DNA from 2 places in the Photobacterium kagoshimensis genome. Region 2 is predicted to be linked to the other one. Evidence: predicted binding sites of a transcription regulator. Region 2 holds the regulator's gene; the other holds the start of a gene.

Region 1 (7,538 bases), on a different contig from region 2:
TAACACTGACAAAGCACTTACAGGTGATATCGCTGAAATCTCATTCTCTCCAGAACCAGAAGACATGAGCAAAGTTGCACTACCTACAATGAAGTTGAGCAAAAATGGCAAACAACTTGTAGAGTTTGACGTTAGTGGTATTGAACCAGGTAACTACACTGTAACCATGAAGCTAGTACGCCCAAGTACACAAAAAGCTTCAACAGCAACAACCGTGGCTGGCTCAGAAGTGAGCATGCAAGTTGAAGTGGCTAAACGTGACTCAACGAAGCCAAAAGTAGTTATTCCACCATACGATGGTAGCGGCGGTTCATTTGGCATCTTTGGCCTACTGTCACTATTGGGCTTAGGTTTCTTACGTAAAACTAAAAAGTAATTAAGCAATAAACGATTTAGTCGATATACGTTAAAGAAATAATCAAAGAGGTTTAGCTTATGGCTAAGCCTCTTTTTTTGTCACTCCCCTCGCTATACTCTGTATATTCATTTTTTACAGAGCATACATTTTGAGCCCTGATCGCGCTGGCCAAATGGTCATTTTTCATGCCCTTGTTAAAGCAGGTAATTTTACTGCAGCAGGCAAACAACTAGGTGTCTCGACATCGCACATCAGTAAACAATTAGGCGTTTTAGAAACCGCTCTGAATGTAAAGTTAGTCCAACGCACCACGCGTAGCTTTACGTTAACAGAGGCGGGTGAAAGTTATTTGGGCTATTGCGAAATAGTCGTTAACGCCATGCAAGATGGCGAAGCGATAATGGAGGATGCTCGGGATGAAATCTCTGGTGTTCTACGCTTAGGCATATCGCAATCCTTTGGCACTATGCATTTAATTCCAGCGATTGAACAGCTACAACGCCATTACCCTAAGTTACGGGTAGAAATCAGTTTATTCGATCACAAAGCCGATATGATAGAAGATGGGTTAGATCTGTGGATCACTAACTATGAGCACATTCCAGACGGCTATGTTGCTCAACGCCTCGCCGAAACACGGTTCGTTGTTGCTGCAGCACCAGAGTACCTGCTTCATCATGCTGCACCTTCACACCCCAGCGAGCTTGCCAAGCATAATTGCTTAACGTATCGAAGTCGCCAAAGAAATTATCAATCGTGGTCATTTAAACAACACGATAAACAACTCAAAGTCGATGTAGAAGGCAATTATCGCGTTGATCTTGCTGAAGCGGTCCGCGACGCTGCTATTGCTGGCTGGGGAATAGCCTACTTAGCCACTTACCTACTGCGAGATGAATTTAAAGCGAACAAACTCATTCAACTGCTACCTGAATGGCAAGCCAACCAATCGATGCCATTTTATGCGGTATACCCAAGCCGAGCACATTTACCTAAAAAAATATCGGCTGTCATTGGTTTTTTCAAAGACTACATAGGCGAAACGCCCTATTGGGATAAAGAATTGAGTAAACATATCACCATCTAGCTCTACTTTTACCTGTGGCAATAATGCTGATAAAACCATCAAGATTATTGCCATCATCATTCGTATTAACCAAAACATCTTTTCCAAATGGAAAATATCACGTTACTAAAATTAAATAGTATCTATTTATCATAATGTTAGCCCAAAATTATGTAGCACACCATCAACTCATCACACTTAGCTAACATCCCACTCTTGCAACCGTTTGCGTCCACCATAGAATGCACCGCCTATACATTCTGTTACAAGGTTTCCCCATGTCATCTTTGCTTGGTATTGTTGCTATCTTAGTATTCGCTTACTTACTGTCTACCGACCGTCGCAACATTCCATTAAGAACCGTTAGTTTAGCGTTTTTACTACAAATCACTTTTGCTTTACTTGTACTGTATGTACCTGCGGGGAAAGTAGCGCTTGGTGCCGTAACCAATACTGTATCAAGCGTGATTGATTACGGCCAAGAAGGTATCGCTTTCTTATTTGGCGGCTTAGCAACAGGTAGCGTTGGTTTTGTATTTGCCGTTAACGTACTGGGCATCATCATTTTCTTCTCTGCGCTTATCTCTGCTCTTTATCACATTGGCCTAATGCCTAAAGTCATCAACATTGTTGGTGGTGCGCTACAGAAACTACTAGGCACTGGCCGTGCAGAATCCCTTTCTGCCACTGCCAATATTTTTGTCGGTATGGTTGAAGCGCCACTGGTTGTTAAACCTTACTTAAAGAACATGAGCGATTCTCAGTTTTTTGCTGTTATGACATGTGGCCTAGCTTCTGTTGCAGGCGGCACCTTGGTAGGTTATGCATCACTTGGCGTGGAACTCAATTTCTTGATTGCAGCGGCCTTTATGTCTGCACCTGCGGGTCTACTGATGGCGAAAATGTTATTTCCGCCAAGTGACAAGCAAAATAATGAAGATGAAATCACGTCAGTTGAACTACCACGTGCGACCAATGTTGTTGAAGCACTTGCCGATGGTGCTATCTCTGGCATGCGTATTGCGGCAACCATAGGCGCAACCTTGATAGCCTTCATCAGTGTCATCGCATTATTGAATGGTCTGCTAGGCACGGTGGGTGATTGGTTTGGGGTTACATTAAGTTTTGAATTGATTATGGGTTACCTATTTGCCCCTATTGCTTTCCTTATTGGCATCCCATGGAACGAAGCCATTACTGCAGGCGCACTGATCGGTAATAAGGTGATCGTGAATGAATTTGTTGCCTTCATCCAACTAATGGAAGTAAAAGATCAATTGAGCCCGCACTCACAGGCTATCATCACATTTGCATTATGCGGTTTTGCTAATATCTCCACTATGGCAATCCTGATTGGTGGCCTAGGTAGCTTGGTACCAGAGCGCCGTACTTTTATCTCTAAAAATGGTTTCCGTGCCATTACTGCAGGTGTACTTGCTAACCTAATGAGTGCAGCAATGGCTGGTGTGATTTTATCGCTGTAAGATCACTTATTTTACACGCACTAAAAAGGGGCTAATTAGCCCCTTTCGTCTGTTTCCTGTATTTTCTATGCTGCTATAATCACAATTTCATACTGTTAAGATAAGTACTCAATGGGTAGGTCAATATCTGAAATGATGATATCGACACTTTCTAAACCACAGATAAATGCCGACTTAACGACACCAAACTTACTGTTATCAACAGCTAATACGACATTCTGAGACTGTGCTATCGCTTTTTTCTTATATGGTAATTCATTGAATGAGTAACAAGTAAGACCGTGCTCAGGATCAACACCTGCGGCTGACAAAAACGTTGAATCAAAACGAATATTATCGATCTCGCTACTGTCACCCAATGGATAGAAATTATTATGCTTGGCATCGTAACCACCACCACATAATATGACATGGCAGTTGGGCTTGGCTTTTAAGGCCATAAATACATTCAAAGAAAAACACACACCAGTAAACGCTATATCATCGCTAATCGCTTGAATGATGTGAACAATAGTTGTGCCGTTATCAAAAAAAACAGTCTGATTATCAAGAATTAATCTTGCTGACTCTTTTCCTATCTTCGATTTTTCTTTAACGTGATTGGTTCGCTGTTCATTAATAACATATTCAAGATCTGCCGAGCTAACTTGCTTCTTGACTACGTAGCCACCAATCAAACTGACCACTGCATTTGGCTCATTAAAATCACGTCGAATCGTCATTTCAGATACATCGAGACTTTCCGCTGCATCTTTTAAATGAACTTTTTCTTCTCCCAACAACAACTCAGCTAATTGTCTTATTCGTTTTTCTCTTTTTGTCTCTACCATCAAGTCACATACCAATTATTATCATTATTGCATTTTAGAGGACTTTCCTATGTCCTAAAAGGTGCAAACAATGCGCCTCCGCACAGAAGCAAATAATACCAATCCCATTAATTATCAAATCATTCTTGCTAGTTAACGGTCTTGGTATAAAGCATTGATTATATTAAGTACTTATAACAAGCAACTTGATCTACACGTATAAATTAACGATTAGATCGTCGATACCCTACATTATCTGATAAAAGTTCATATTGAATGCCAGCAGCATCGAAACTTTTCATCAAGCCTTCAATTCCATGGTAATACGTCACAGTTCGTCCCGTTTTTAAATACACTTTTAACTTCATAACACCCTCACTAAAGAATAGTTATTCTATCGTGATCGTTATTTATTCACAATATGGTTTGATGAAAAACCTTTTAATATTTGCTCTAAGCACCATAAGCCGTCACTATAACGATACGCTTCATGGTTTGGATTCGCTTGTGCCAGCAGATACAGCAACAGACATCATCAATAACACGTTAAAAATCGCTACTTTCAACCTTTTCAATTATATAGAGCCACCACTGGCCTATTACGATTTTGAAAATATTTACAGCCAAGACAGCTGGCAAAAAAAGCAAAATTGGATTTGTGATTACCTGATGCAATACCAACCTGATGTCATTGGTTTTCAGGAAGTTTTCAGTGCTGACGCCCTCCAAGCATTACTGGCAGAGCATGGCTATTGTTATTTTTGTGTGGTCGATAACCCTACCGTTATCGATGACTATATTTGCCGCGATCCTGTGGTTGCTTTAGCCTCTCGCTATCCAATCAAAGCTGTCGCTGCTATCACTGCAGACCCTGATATTGCAGCCAGTCTTGGTATCAGTACTGATTTCGCATTTAGCCGTAAGCCGCTGCGAGCAACTATCGATCTTCCTCATATTGGTGATACCGATTGTTATGTTGTCCATTTAAAGTCTAAACGTCCCATGCTTGAAGCAACAACAGACAACGCTACTACAGCAGACGCATCGTTAACAAAAGCACATATACTGGCGACATTAAAAGCGGAAGTGATGGGGAGCTGGGGATCATCGATTCAGCGTGGTAGTGAAGCGGCTATTTTGTACCACGCTATCATCGAACGCAGAGAGGAAAGTGGACATCCCGTGATATTAATGGGTGATTTTAATGATGATATTCAGCAAACGCCTTTGCAATGCTTAACAACGCATAGTGTTCGTGATCGCCAAGTATCCGATCAAAAACATATTCTCGATACTTTCTGGCTAACAGACAGCTTTACACTTTTTCAAACAACGGATCATGCGGATAATAAGGCTAATCGCTCCCCTACTCACTATTATGGCGCGAAAGGTTCTGTGCTGGATTACATACTATTATCGAGTGAATTCAACGCGGAATATAACGCTAGCCTGTTTGAAGTGAGTGACTATCAAACTTATGATCGCCACTTGATCAATCCGATCTTTGCTCGTGATAGCAACAGCACCGATCATGGGATTGTGAATATAACCCTCAAGTTACGAAGCTAGGGGTAATCTATACATTTTATTATGCGTTCTTCTTTCCTAAACGAATGCCATCGCGAATATTCAAGCCTATCATCGCTGCATTGGTAGCACCTGCGATCAATTCTATGATTTGCAAAGACCAGTAACGCGTATCAAACAAGCCTTCTGCTGACCATGCTGCTAAGAAATAGGCGGCAGGCAGTAAAATAACGACACCATTAAATGCAGCTATTTTCATTCTGGTCGATTTGACTGCAAAGATCCCTTTTGGTGTCACAGGATAAAGCTTTTTACCACTGATACCGACTGCCATCATCGACAGCACCAATAACGCAACCCACTGTAAAATAGCCTGCTTCACGAGCGTGATCGTTTCATACGAACCGAATAAATCCGCTATCACGCTACTCGAAAAGAAAGTCATGATCATCAATAAAGCGACAACCCCCGCGATACGGTGTACATTTTTCAATATTGTTCTTTGCATCAGATACTCGCTAAAGGTTGTTCTCATCATAGAGCAAAGAATAAAACACAACAGTTGCAACTGCAACTATTTTTATCGCAAGTATTGGGTATGCAAAACCAAATACACTTTTAGGCACGTCACATACTGACGTGACAGGCAATAAAAAACCCGCTAACTCTGACGAGATAACGGGTTTAAAAATAAGTGGTTAGCGATTAACGCAACACACCTTTATTTTGTGGACTGCGTGAGCGACGTGGTTTGTCAGAACGCGGCTTCTCATCCGTGCTGCTACGACGAGGCTTGCCAGCTGGTTTACCTGCCGCTGAGCCATTACCTACTGGTTTAGGCTTTCTCGCGCCGCCATTGCCCGCAGGTTTACCCGCATGGTTACCAGATGGCTTTGCTGATGCATTACCAGAAGCATTCGCTGCAGGCTTGTTACCACCAACATGACGACGATTTTTACCTTGCGGCTTATGGCCTTTCGCATTATCACCAGAGCGTTGACCATCTTGATGATCAAACTTTTGTTTTTTCGGCTTCTTAGGCTTAATTGGACGCGTGTCTAGGCGTGATGGTGGCAAACCGTTAACAGGCTTGAAACCATCAACGATTTCACGATCAATCACTTTTTGGATCAGACGTTCAATCGCTGCTAATTCTTTGAATTCATCAGCACTTACTAATGAAATGGCATGGCCTTCAGCACCAGCACGACCAGTACGGCCAATACGGTGAACATAGTCTTCAGATACATGTGGAAGGTCGATATTAACAACTTGCGGTAGCTGATCAATATCGATACCACGCGCTGCAATGTCTGTAGCAACAAGAATGTTAATCTCACCACTCTTAAAGTTTGCTAGCGCTTTAGTTCGAGCACCTTGGCTTTTATTACCATGAATAGCAGCCGCTTTAATACCTTTACCTTCAAGGAAAGCCGTTAAGCGGTTTGCACCGTGTTTAGTCTTAGTAAACACCAATGCTTGTTTCCATTTATTATCTTTGATCAGCTTCGCTAATAAAGCTGATTTCTTGCTCTTATCAACAGGGAATACCGATTGTTTCACTGTCGCTGCTGTTGTATTTCGCGGCGAAACAGAAATTTCAACAGGGTTATTCACCAAGCCTTTTGCTAGCGCACGAATTTCATCAGAAAACGTGGCAGAGAACAGTAAGTTCTGGCGCTGTTTAGGCAAAATAGCAAGAATCTTCCGAATATCACGAATGAAGCCCATGTCCAACATACGGTCGGCTTCATCTAAAACAAGCACTTCAAGTTGATCAAAGCGTACCGCTTTCTGGCTGTGCAGATCCATCAGACGACCAGGTGTCGCGACAAGTACGTCTGCACCTTGGCGTAAACGCATCATTTGCGGGTTGATCTTCACACCGCCAAATACAACAGCAGAGCTTAGTGGTAAATGCTTTGCGTACGTCGCAACACTTTCAGCTACTTGAGCTGCAAGCTCACGGGTTGGCGTAAGCACTAATGCACGCACTTGGTTTGATTTTACACGAGGACCGCCAGACAGACGCTCCAAAATTGGCAGTGTAAAACCTGCTGTCTTACCAGTCCCTGTTTGTGCCGCCGCCATAACATCCTTACCTTCAATAACAGCAGGGATCGCTTGTGCTTGAATTGGCGATGGCTTGTCGTAGCCTTGATTTGCTACGGCTTTTAAGAGAGGGGCTGATAAGCCCAAAGAGTCAAAACTCATAAGATCATCTTTTATTGTAATGTTTCATAGTGAAGACCGCCTCAACGACGGGGGGCGTGTAGCATACAGGATAATAAACT
Region 2 (7,538 bases):
GTCTTAAGTTTGGCAAATCTTTAATGCGAGATGGCCCAACTTTACTTTTTGTTTCTTTGTCGTTCTTCGCACCTTCTAGTGAGCCTTGTGCGTACTCGATAATCATCTCTGGGGTATCCCACCAGAGGTCAGGAATAGCAAAATGTTTAGTCACTACGGGAAATCCGCGTTTCTCATAAACATAAGGTGATAGATTAGCTTCTTTAAACACTTCAATGTTTTTTGCATTCGCGCGAAGGTGTAATTTATTTTTTACTACCAGTGCAAACATTGTTTCGCCTGCGAAAATGCCAAAACCGCCAAACATTGAGCGGGATTTAACACTGCCAAAACTATCGAATAATTTTAGAGTGTCTTTAAGTATTGGTTTATCCATGCGACTTCTCGGTGAAATAAATCTTGGGAGTCACCTAACATATAAGCGAGGAGTTTAGGTTAGCAAAGCACACTTAATGTATGTCAAAAGCATGTCAAACCCTAAAGCAGGTTTGCAGTAAATCCATCGGTAACCCCGCTACCTTGAATGTGTTAATTTTTATTAAATAACACTTTGTTAGGCCGGAAGCTTTGCGTCCTACTTTTTCAAGTAGTTTGCCCTGTTCGTGACGTAATAAGCATATCGTAAATAGCAGAAAAGCGTTTACTCTATGCTGGGGAAAATGTGATGTTGCTTCAATTATTACTGCTTTATGAAGAGAGAATATTCAGGGATTAAATAAATCATTGGGTAAATGAAGCAAACTTATTTCAAATCTAAAAGTAATTTTATTGTTACATATTAAATATTTATGTAAAAAAGGAGGGTTTAGCGTGGCGGGAATGAATAAAAAAAGCCGACGATATGGGGTCGTCGGCTATTCAATGTTTATGCGTAAAGCGAATAGTTAGTTAAGCTTATGAACCGATTTACGTACAACTAATTCAGGTGACATTTCAAAAACACGGTTTTCGTGCTTTTTATCTTTCACGCGTTCCATCAAGATTTCAATCGCTGTTTTACCTAAACGGCGTTTAGGCTGGTGGATTGTCGTTAACGGTGGCGAGAAGAAAGGTGCTAGCTCGATGTTATCGTAACCAATGATAGATATATCTTCAGGAACACGAACGCCATTCTGAACGAAAGTACTGATCATCGCCATGGCCATAATGTCGTTAAAACAGAAAATAGCCGTTGGACGTTCTTTCATCGCAATGAATTGCTCAGCGGCTTTCACGGCCGTTTCACACTCGAAGTCACCTTCGATAATCCAATCTTCATTAACGGTTAGGTTTGCTTCGTCCATCGCTTTTTGGAAGCCTTTTAAGCGCTCACGACAGGTTGATTTTTCATTGTGACCTGATAAACAGCCAATTTTAGTGTGGCCGTTTTCAATAAAGTGCTTGATTGCGATATAGCCACCAATGGCTGCGTTGTCTTGAATTTTATCCGTGTGTGGACTTTCAGGACCCCAATCCATCACAACCATAGGTAGGTCATTTTGACGTTCTAATAGGTCTAATAGACGTTGATCAAGGTCCGAACACATCACCATTAGGCCATCAACGCGTTTTTCGGCGAGCATGCGCAGGTAATCGCGTTGCTTAGATAGGTTACCTTCAGTGTTACACAGGATAAGTGTGTAGCCTTCTTTGTAGCAGTATTCTTCTACGCCATGTACAACCTCAGCAAAAAAGGGGTTGGTTGACTTGGTGACCAACATACCAATTGTGCGGGTAGTGTTACATTTTAGGCTGCGAGCAACAGCGCTTGGTGCATAGTTAAGTTCATCAACGGCTGCTAACACTTTTTTTTGTGTTGCTTCTGCTACGAAGCGTGTTTTATTAATCACGTGCGAGACTGTTGTTGTTGAAACTCCAGCCATACGTGCAACATCTTTAATCGTTGCCATAGTTATTCTTCTAATAATTGCAATAAAGAGGATCTTTTTAAGCTATACATAGCGCCAACTCTTTCATTTCGAGTGCTGTATGTCGCTAGAGACCTTGTATAAACGTTAAAAGCCGCTTCTCAGATGAGCGGCTTTTATGGATTTGGTAGCGTTACATTGTTAATCGCTTGCGTTCACATTTTACTGAGTGTAGCGCACAGTGCAACGTTTCTGTCTATCAAGATGGCAATACTTGATAAACATCAACAATAATAATGTAAATTGCGTAAAATTTGATGCATCAGTATGCATTTATTTGTGCATTGTAAGGATTACATAACGAGCGACTATAGAATAACTGGGTGTTGAAGTGTAGGGTGCTTGGTCATCGTGACAGGCCAGCCATAGATTCGCTCAATATTCTGAGAATCTAATGCATGCCAAGCATCGCCATCAGCCTGTATCTTTCCATTTTTTACAATAACTAAGCGGTCTGCATATTGTGCAGCAAGGTTTAGATCATGCAATACGACGATAACAGCTGCTCCTGCTTTAGCCATATGTTGTGCGAGTTGTAATGTTTTATGTTGATGCGCTAAATCAAGTGCTGATGTTGGTTCATCGAGCATCAAAATAGCATTTTCTTTCGCTTCGCTAAGCTGAGTAAGCACGCGGGCAAAATGAACCCGTTGTTTTTCGCCACCAGACAAAGAAGGGTACAGCCGATTTGAAAGGGCTGTCACTTCGGTTTTTTGCATCATAGTAGCAGCTGTTTTAGTCGCATCAGCACGCGTTAGATCAAGTGGTAATGCACCAAGCTCCGCAACTTCTTGAGCAGTAAACGCAAAGCTTAAACTACTATGCTGGGGCAAAACGGCTAAATACTTGGCAAGATCTTTTGCTGACCATTGATGGTGGGTTTTGCCATGAATCAGAATCTCACCGCCTGCCTCTAACTCGCCGCACAGCACTTTAAGTAGGGTACTTTTCCCTGCACCATTAGGACCAAGTAGTGCAGTGACTTCGCCATGTCGAATTTCTATATCGAACTCATCAAGCAAGATTTTACCGCCTAGCTCTAAATTTAATCCTTTCGCTGTGATTGCGATTTTATCTTGAGATTGAAATTTAGAACATGAAAAGCCTGCCATCATGATAGGCGTCCTTTTTGTTTAATCAGTAATATTATGAAGAAGGGCGCACCCAATAGAGCGGTAATAATTCCCACGGGTAGTTCTGCGGGAGCTGCAATAACACGTGCGATCATGTCGGCGACCAGTAAAATTAAAGCTCCCAATAGTGCTGAAAGTGGCAGCAGTGTTTTATGGTTAGGGCCTGCAAGCATACGGCCTAAGTGTGGAATGATTAGGCCGACAAATCCAATAACACCAGTGAGGGATACGCAGACACCAACGCCAGCCGCGCACAGTAAAATTAAGCTACGTTTGAGGGCTTGTACATTTACACCCATGTGTTTGGCTTCAGCTTCACCCAGCAAAAAAGCATTAAGTGCATTTGCTTGACGGTCAAAGATCCACATTAGAATGCCTAAGGTCGTAAATGCCAACGTAATCCCTGGCCATGTTGCACCCGCTAATGATCCCATGGTCCATAATGATAAGTCACGCAAGGCCTGATCATCGGCAAAATAGTTCATTAGACCTAAAGCCGCGCCTGATAAGGCTCCGATAGCTACACCGGCTAGCAGCATGATGGTCACGGATGTGCCATTTTTGTCTGTGCCAAGTGTATAAACCAGCCAAGTACTTACTGCGCCCCCAAGAAATGCCATGATAGGCACAGTGCCTAATGTTAATAGGATCGGGAAAGATGATGCTAAAGAGCCAAAAAGAACAATAGCCAGTGCAGCACCTAAACTTGCCCCACCTGATACGCCAATAATGCCAGGATCAGCCAGTGGATTTCGAAACAGCCCCTGCATAACGGCGCCACATAAAGCGAGAATGGCACCAATCGCAATACATAATAAGGTACGTGGCAGCCTTATTTGTTGGATCACAATCTGGATATGTGCGGGCAATTCACTTTGCCAAGGCGTAAAGGCTTTTAAGCTTTGACTGAGAGTTATAGCCATAGGGCCAACAATCACGGATGTTGCCACCGCAAGGAAGAGCAAGCTCAACCCAATAGGGAAAACAACTTTTAATGGAAGTCTTTGGATTTGCATAACGGACACGTAACGAATACTCGACGATTAAGGGTAGAAAACACGGTTTAAGCGTTCAGCTTCGCTCAGGCTTTTAAGCCCTAAGCCACCAATTAAAGCGGTGCCATCAATGACAACGACGGCTTTATTGATGCCTGCGGGGGTTGCTGTAAGCAGTGGTAGCTCCTCAAACAAACCATCAGCTTGACCAATTGAGTTATAAGTACGGCTACTTAGCATGATGAGATCGGGTTGCATTTCAAGCATGGATTCAGCCGAAATCGGTTTATAAGACTCCACTTGTTCTGCCGCTGGATTAATGCCGCCAGCAAGGCGAATCACGGTATCCGCGGTGGTATTTCGTCCACCTACGGTTGCAGGGCGGCCTTCATGAATCGATAGGAATAATACTTTTACCGGCTTTTTACTGGCGGTATTTGAACGTTTGTTATTTTTTTCTATATTAGCAACTTGCTGTTTTACCCTTTCTTTTAGCTGATTTGCTTTGGTTTGCTTACCTGTGATTTCACCAATGCTATCTATGCGTTTTAGAAGAGCATTCACTGTTTCGCCTGAATTAAGGATGTTGACCTCTACGCCAGCTTGCTTCATCAGATCTAGGGTGGTTTGGGGTCCCATTTCTTCAGAACCCAGTAACCGTGTTGGGGTTAATGCAATTAAGCTCTCTGCTGAAAGTGCGCGATGGTAGCCAAGGGTTGGCGTGTTTTTACTGACTAAGCTTCGGCTAGTGGCATCGACTGCGACAATGCTTTGCTCTGCACCGATAGCATTTAAAAGCTCAGTAATGGCTGAACCCGCACTGATAATACGCTCATTCGCCAAGCTTGATGTGGCGGTTAAAAGCAAAGTTGTAGCTAAGACTAAGCGTTTCATTGTGCTTCCTCTTCCATTAGTAATTGTGTTGCTTTGATTTCATGTTGTTGCAATAGTGCCAAAAGCTTGAGCATGTGTTCGACTGATGCGCCTTTATCTGCACCAATAACAACGGGTTTTTTAGGGTTAGCTTTTACTTCTTTTAATAAGTTGACGCTAAAGCTTTGCCAGTTATTTGCTTCTTTACCTTGTAGAGCCCAGTAGGGATCTTTTGCCAATAAGTTGATCGTAATGGGATCGGCATGAGTTTCTTGTAACACTTCGGTACTTGTTTGCGGCAATTCCACATCCAGTGATTGCAGTTTCACACTGGCTGTCAGTAATAAAAACACCATCACAATGAAGATGATATCGAGTAAAGGCGTAAGATCAGGTTTGAGTTCGTCACTGTCCCATGAGGTGTTTGATGCTCGGATCATGGTTGCACCTTAGATCCATTCATCACTGCTGCGGTTTGGGTTACAGCAGAGCTTTCGGTGATTGAAGCGCTTTCAGTTGCAGCTGAATCATCTGAGGTATGGAAGTTAATGCCTTCAATCCACAGGTTACAATGATTGAGTGAGTGCTCTAATTTAGAGGTAATGCTGTCAGCCCAAACGCCTAGAAGTTGTGATCCAGTAATAGCGGGTAGGGCAATAATCAAGCCTGCGGCTGTAGTGCGCATGGCAAGGCCGAGCCCGTCGGCAAGATCGTTAGGTGTGACAGAACCTGTAGATGCTGCAATACCCTTAAACATATCAATCAGACCAAGCACTGTGCCTAATAAGCCAAGTAATGGGCTGATAACCCCAATCAGTGCCAGTAAGCGCAGCCCTGAACGCAACTGTTTACGTTTTTGCTGTAGCCAAATACTGGCTGCATCTTCTCGCAATGTTTTGTCGAAATGACGATGGGCAATTAGCATTGCCACACCTTTATAAAGCAGAGGTCTTTTTTGCTTTAAATCGGTTGCGAGTTGATCAAGCTGTGGTTGGTTATGACGGTCTTGTCTAGCCAAGATCGCATTGATTTTAGAATGGCCAACGCCTGTACAGAGTAAGACTTGAATGAAACGCTCCAGCAAAATCATTAAAGTGATAGCTGAGCATAAAAAAAGCGGCCATGCCATTAGGCCAAATTGTTCTTGAAAGCTTGTGATGGTGTTCATGTCTTAATCCAACTTGAAACGAACAGGAATTTGTACACGATGCGCAATAGCTTGCCCATCGACGGTATATGAAGAAAACTGCCAGCGTTTTATGGCTGATAGAGCGGCATCGTCGAGGACATTTGTACCCGATGACTTCACTAATGTTTGTTTAACTTGTTTGCCTGAACTATCAATCCATACTTCAACTAAGACTTGGCCTTGAAGCCCGCGTCTTTTTGCAATTTTCGGGTAGCTAACAGGGCTAGGGCGTGTACTGAAGCTTGGCTTATTTATCAGTTGTGGAGGGCTATTTACCCCTGCAGCCTCTTGTGCTTTTACTTCAGGTTTAGGCTGTGAATCCGCTTTACTAACCATTTCTTCTTTAGGTTTGGTTGTTTTTTCTGCAGGTTTCACCGTGTCCTTTTTTACGACAGATGGTTTTTTCTTGGGTGTTGCCTTTTTAACAATATCTTTTGTCACCGGTTGCTTAACGGCTTGCTCTTCTGTCACTTTGGGCTTTTTGACCAAACGTTTTTGTTCGGTTTTCACTTCTTTTTTCGGTTTGGCTTTTACCGCTTTGGTTGGAGCTGGAACTTCAGCAATTATTTGCGGTTTTGGTGCTTGTTGGGGAACAGACACTAAATTTAATGAAACGCGGGTAGATTCAGTACCCACAGGCATTGCCATAACCATGGTGTTGGGAATCGCTGAGAAGACTAGGCTATGAAAAAGAACAGATGCCGTACCTGCAAGTAAATATCGTTTTGTATTCACGGTTTCATCTACCACGCTGAGAAAGATTGCCCTGCCAAACCAAGTAAATAACAGAATTGTCAAAAGTGGCTTTTAGCAAGATTTGAAATCATTATCCACGAAAGACGAATAATATCAATTATCATTTGCAATATTATTTAACTCTGAATATGATGCTTTCAGAAACACGGCAGACCACAAGGCAATTACTTGCTTATATAAATAAAAACAATGGTATAGCTGCAATTTGATGCTGTTATTAGCAGTAATGAATAAGGCTTATCAATTGGGTGGCTGCACTAAGAAAGTATCGTCAAAACGTGCTCATAAGCATCAATTAAGGTTTTGCTTTTAATCTCGACGAAAGTTAATTCTCGATATTTGATGATGGGCTAGCCGTCGCTAGCATTGTGTTGTTCAGTGATTGCTCTCGCTGATCGTTGCAAAAGAGGCTGGATGTTTGCCAGCAAAAAGCTATGAAACCAATAAAAGAAACTGTCTCCCTAGATGTATCTGAGTTACTGATCCCTGAAGTGACAGGTATCTCAACCCCAGATCCATTACGCTATGCTTTTCAACAAAAAAAATCAGCACATGCGGGAGGTCAATCTACGGTCGTAGATAAAAGTCAGCATCAAAGTGTGTCTCAGCAAGTATTGAGGCAAGTACCTGAACAGCTAGGTAAGCGTTGTTTATATGTTCATATTCCTTTTTGTCGCGTGCGTTG

Evidence for each region. The regulator PurR, encoded in region 2, represses purine synthesis genes. The targets are predictions, from matches to a motif close to TNANGNAAACGTTTNCNTNA.
Region 1: L4C35_RS02415 (NupC/NupG family nucleoside CNT transporter) is a predicted target of PurR. The motif match lies at 1,639-1,658, and genes of this name have one in related genera.

What each region holds. Positions count from the first base shown of each region.
Region 1 covers NZ_JAKJSO010000008.1:409,995-417,532, forward strand. The annotation lists gene L4C35_RS02405 (ExeM/NucH family extracellular endonuclease) at 1-376, shown strand, start outside; gene L4C35_RS02410 (LysR family transcriptional regulator) at 507-1,445, shown strand; gene L4C35_RS02415 (NupC/NupG family nucleoside CNT transporter) at 1,703-2,908, shown strand; gene deoR (DNA-binding transcriptional repressor DeoR) at 3,004-3,738, opposite strand; gene L4C35_RS02425 (endonuclease/exonuclease/phosphatase family protein) at 4,225-5,286, shown strand; gene L4C35_RS02430 (hypothetical protein) at 5,306-5,752, opposite strand; gene L4C35_RS02435 (DEAD/DEAH box helicase) at 5,950-7,458, opposite strand.
Region 2 covers NZ_JAKJSO010000018.1:40,748-48,285, reverse strand. The annotation lists gene L4C35_RS17070 (TfoX/Sxy family DNA transformation protein) at 1-376, opposite strand, end outside; cyclic di-GMP riboswitch class I at 502-606, opposite strand; gene purR (HTH-type transcriptional repressor PurR) at 885-1,889, opposite strand; gene L4C35_RS17060 (heme ABC transporter ATP-binding protein) at 2,216-3,019, opposite strand; gene L4C35_RS17055 (FecCD family ABC transporter permease) at 3,019-4,056, opposite strand; gene L4C35_RS17050 (heme/hemin ABC transporter substrate-binding protein) at 4,084-4,929, opposite strand; gene L4C35_RS17045 (ExbD/TolR family protein) at 4,926-5,348, opposite strand; gene L4C35_RS17040 (MotA/TolQ/ExbB proton channel family protein) at 5,345-6,076, opposite strand; gene L4C35_RS17035 (energy transducer TonB) at 6,080-6,832, opposite strand; gene hutW (heme anaerobic degradation radical SAM methyltransferase ChuW/HutW) at 7,288-7,538, shown strand, end outside.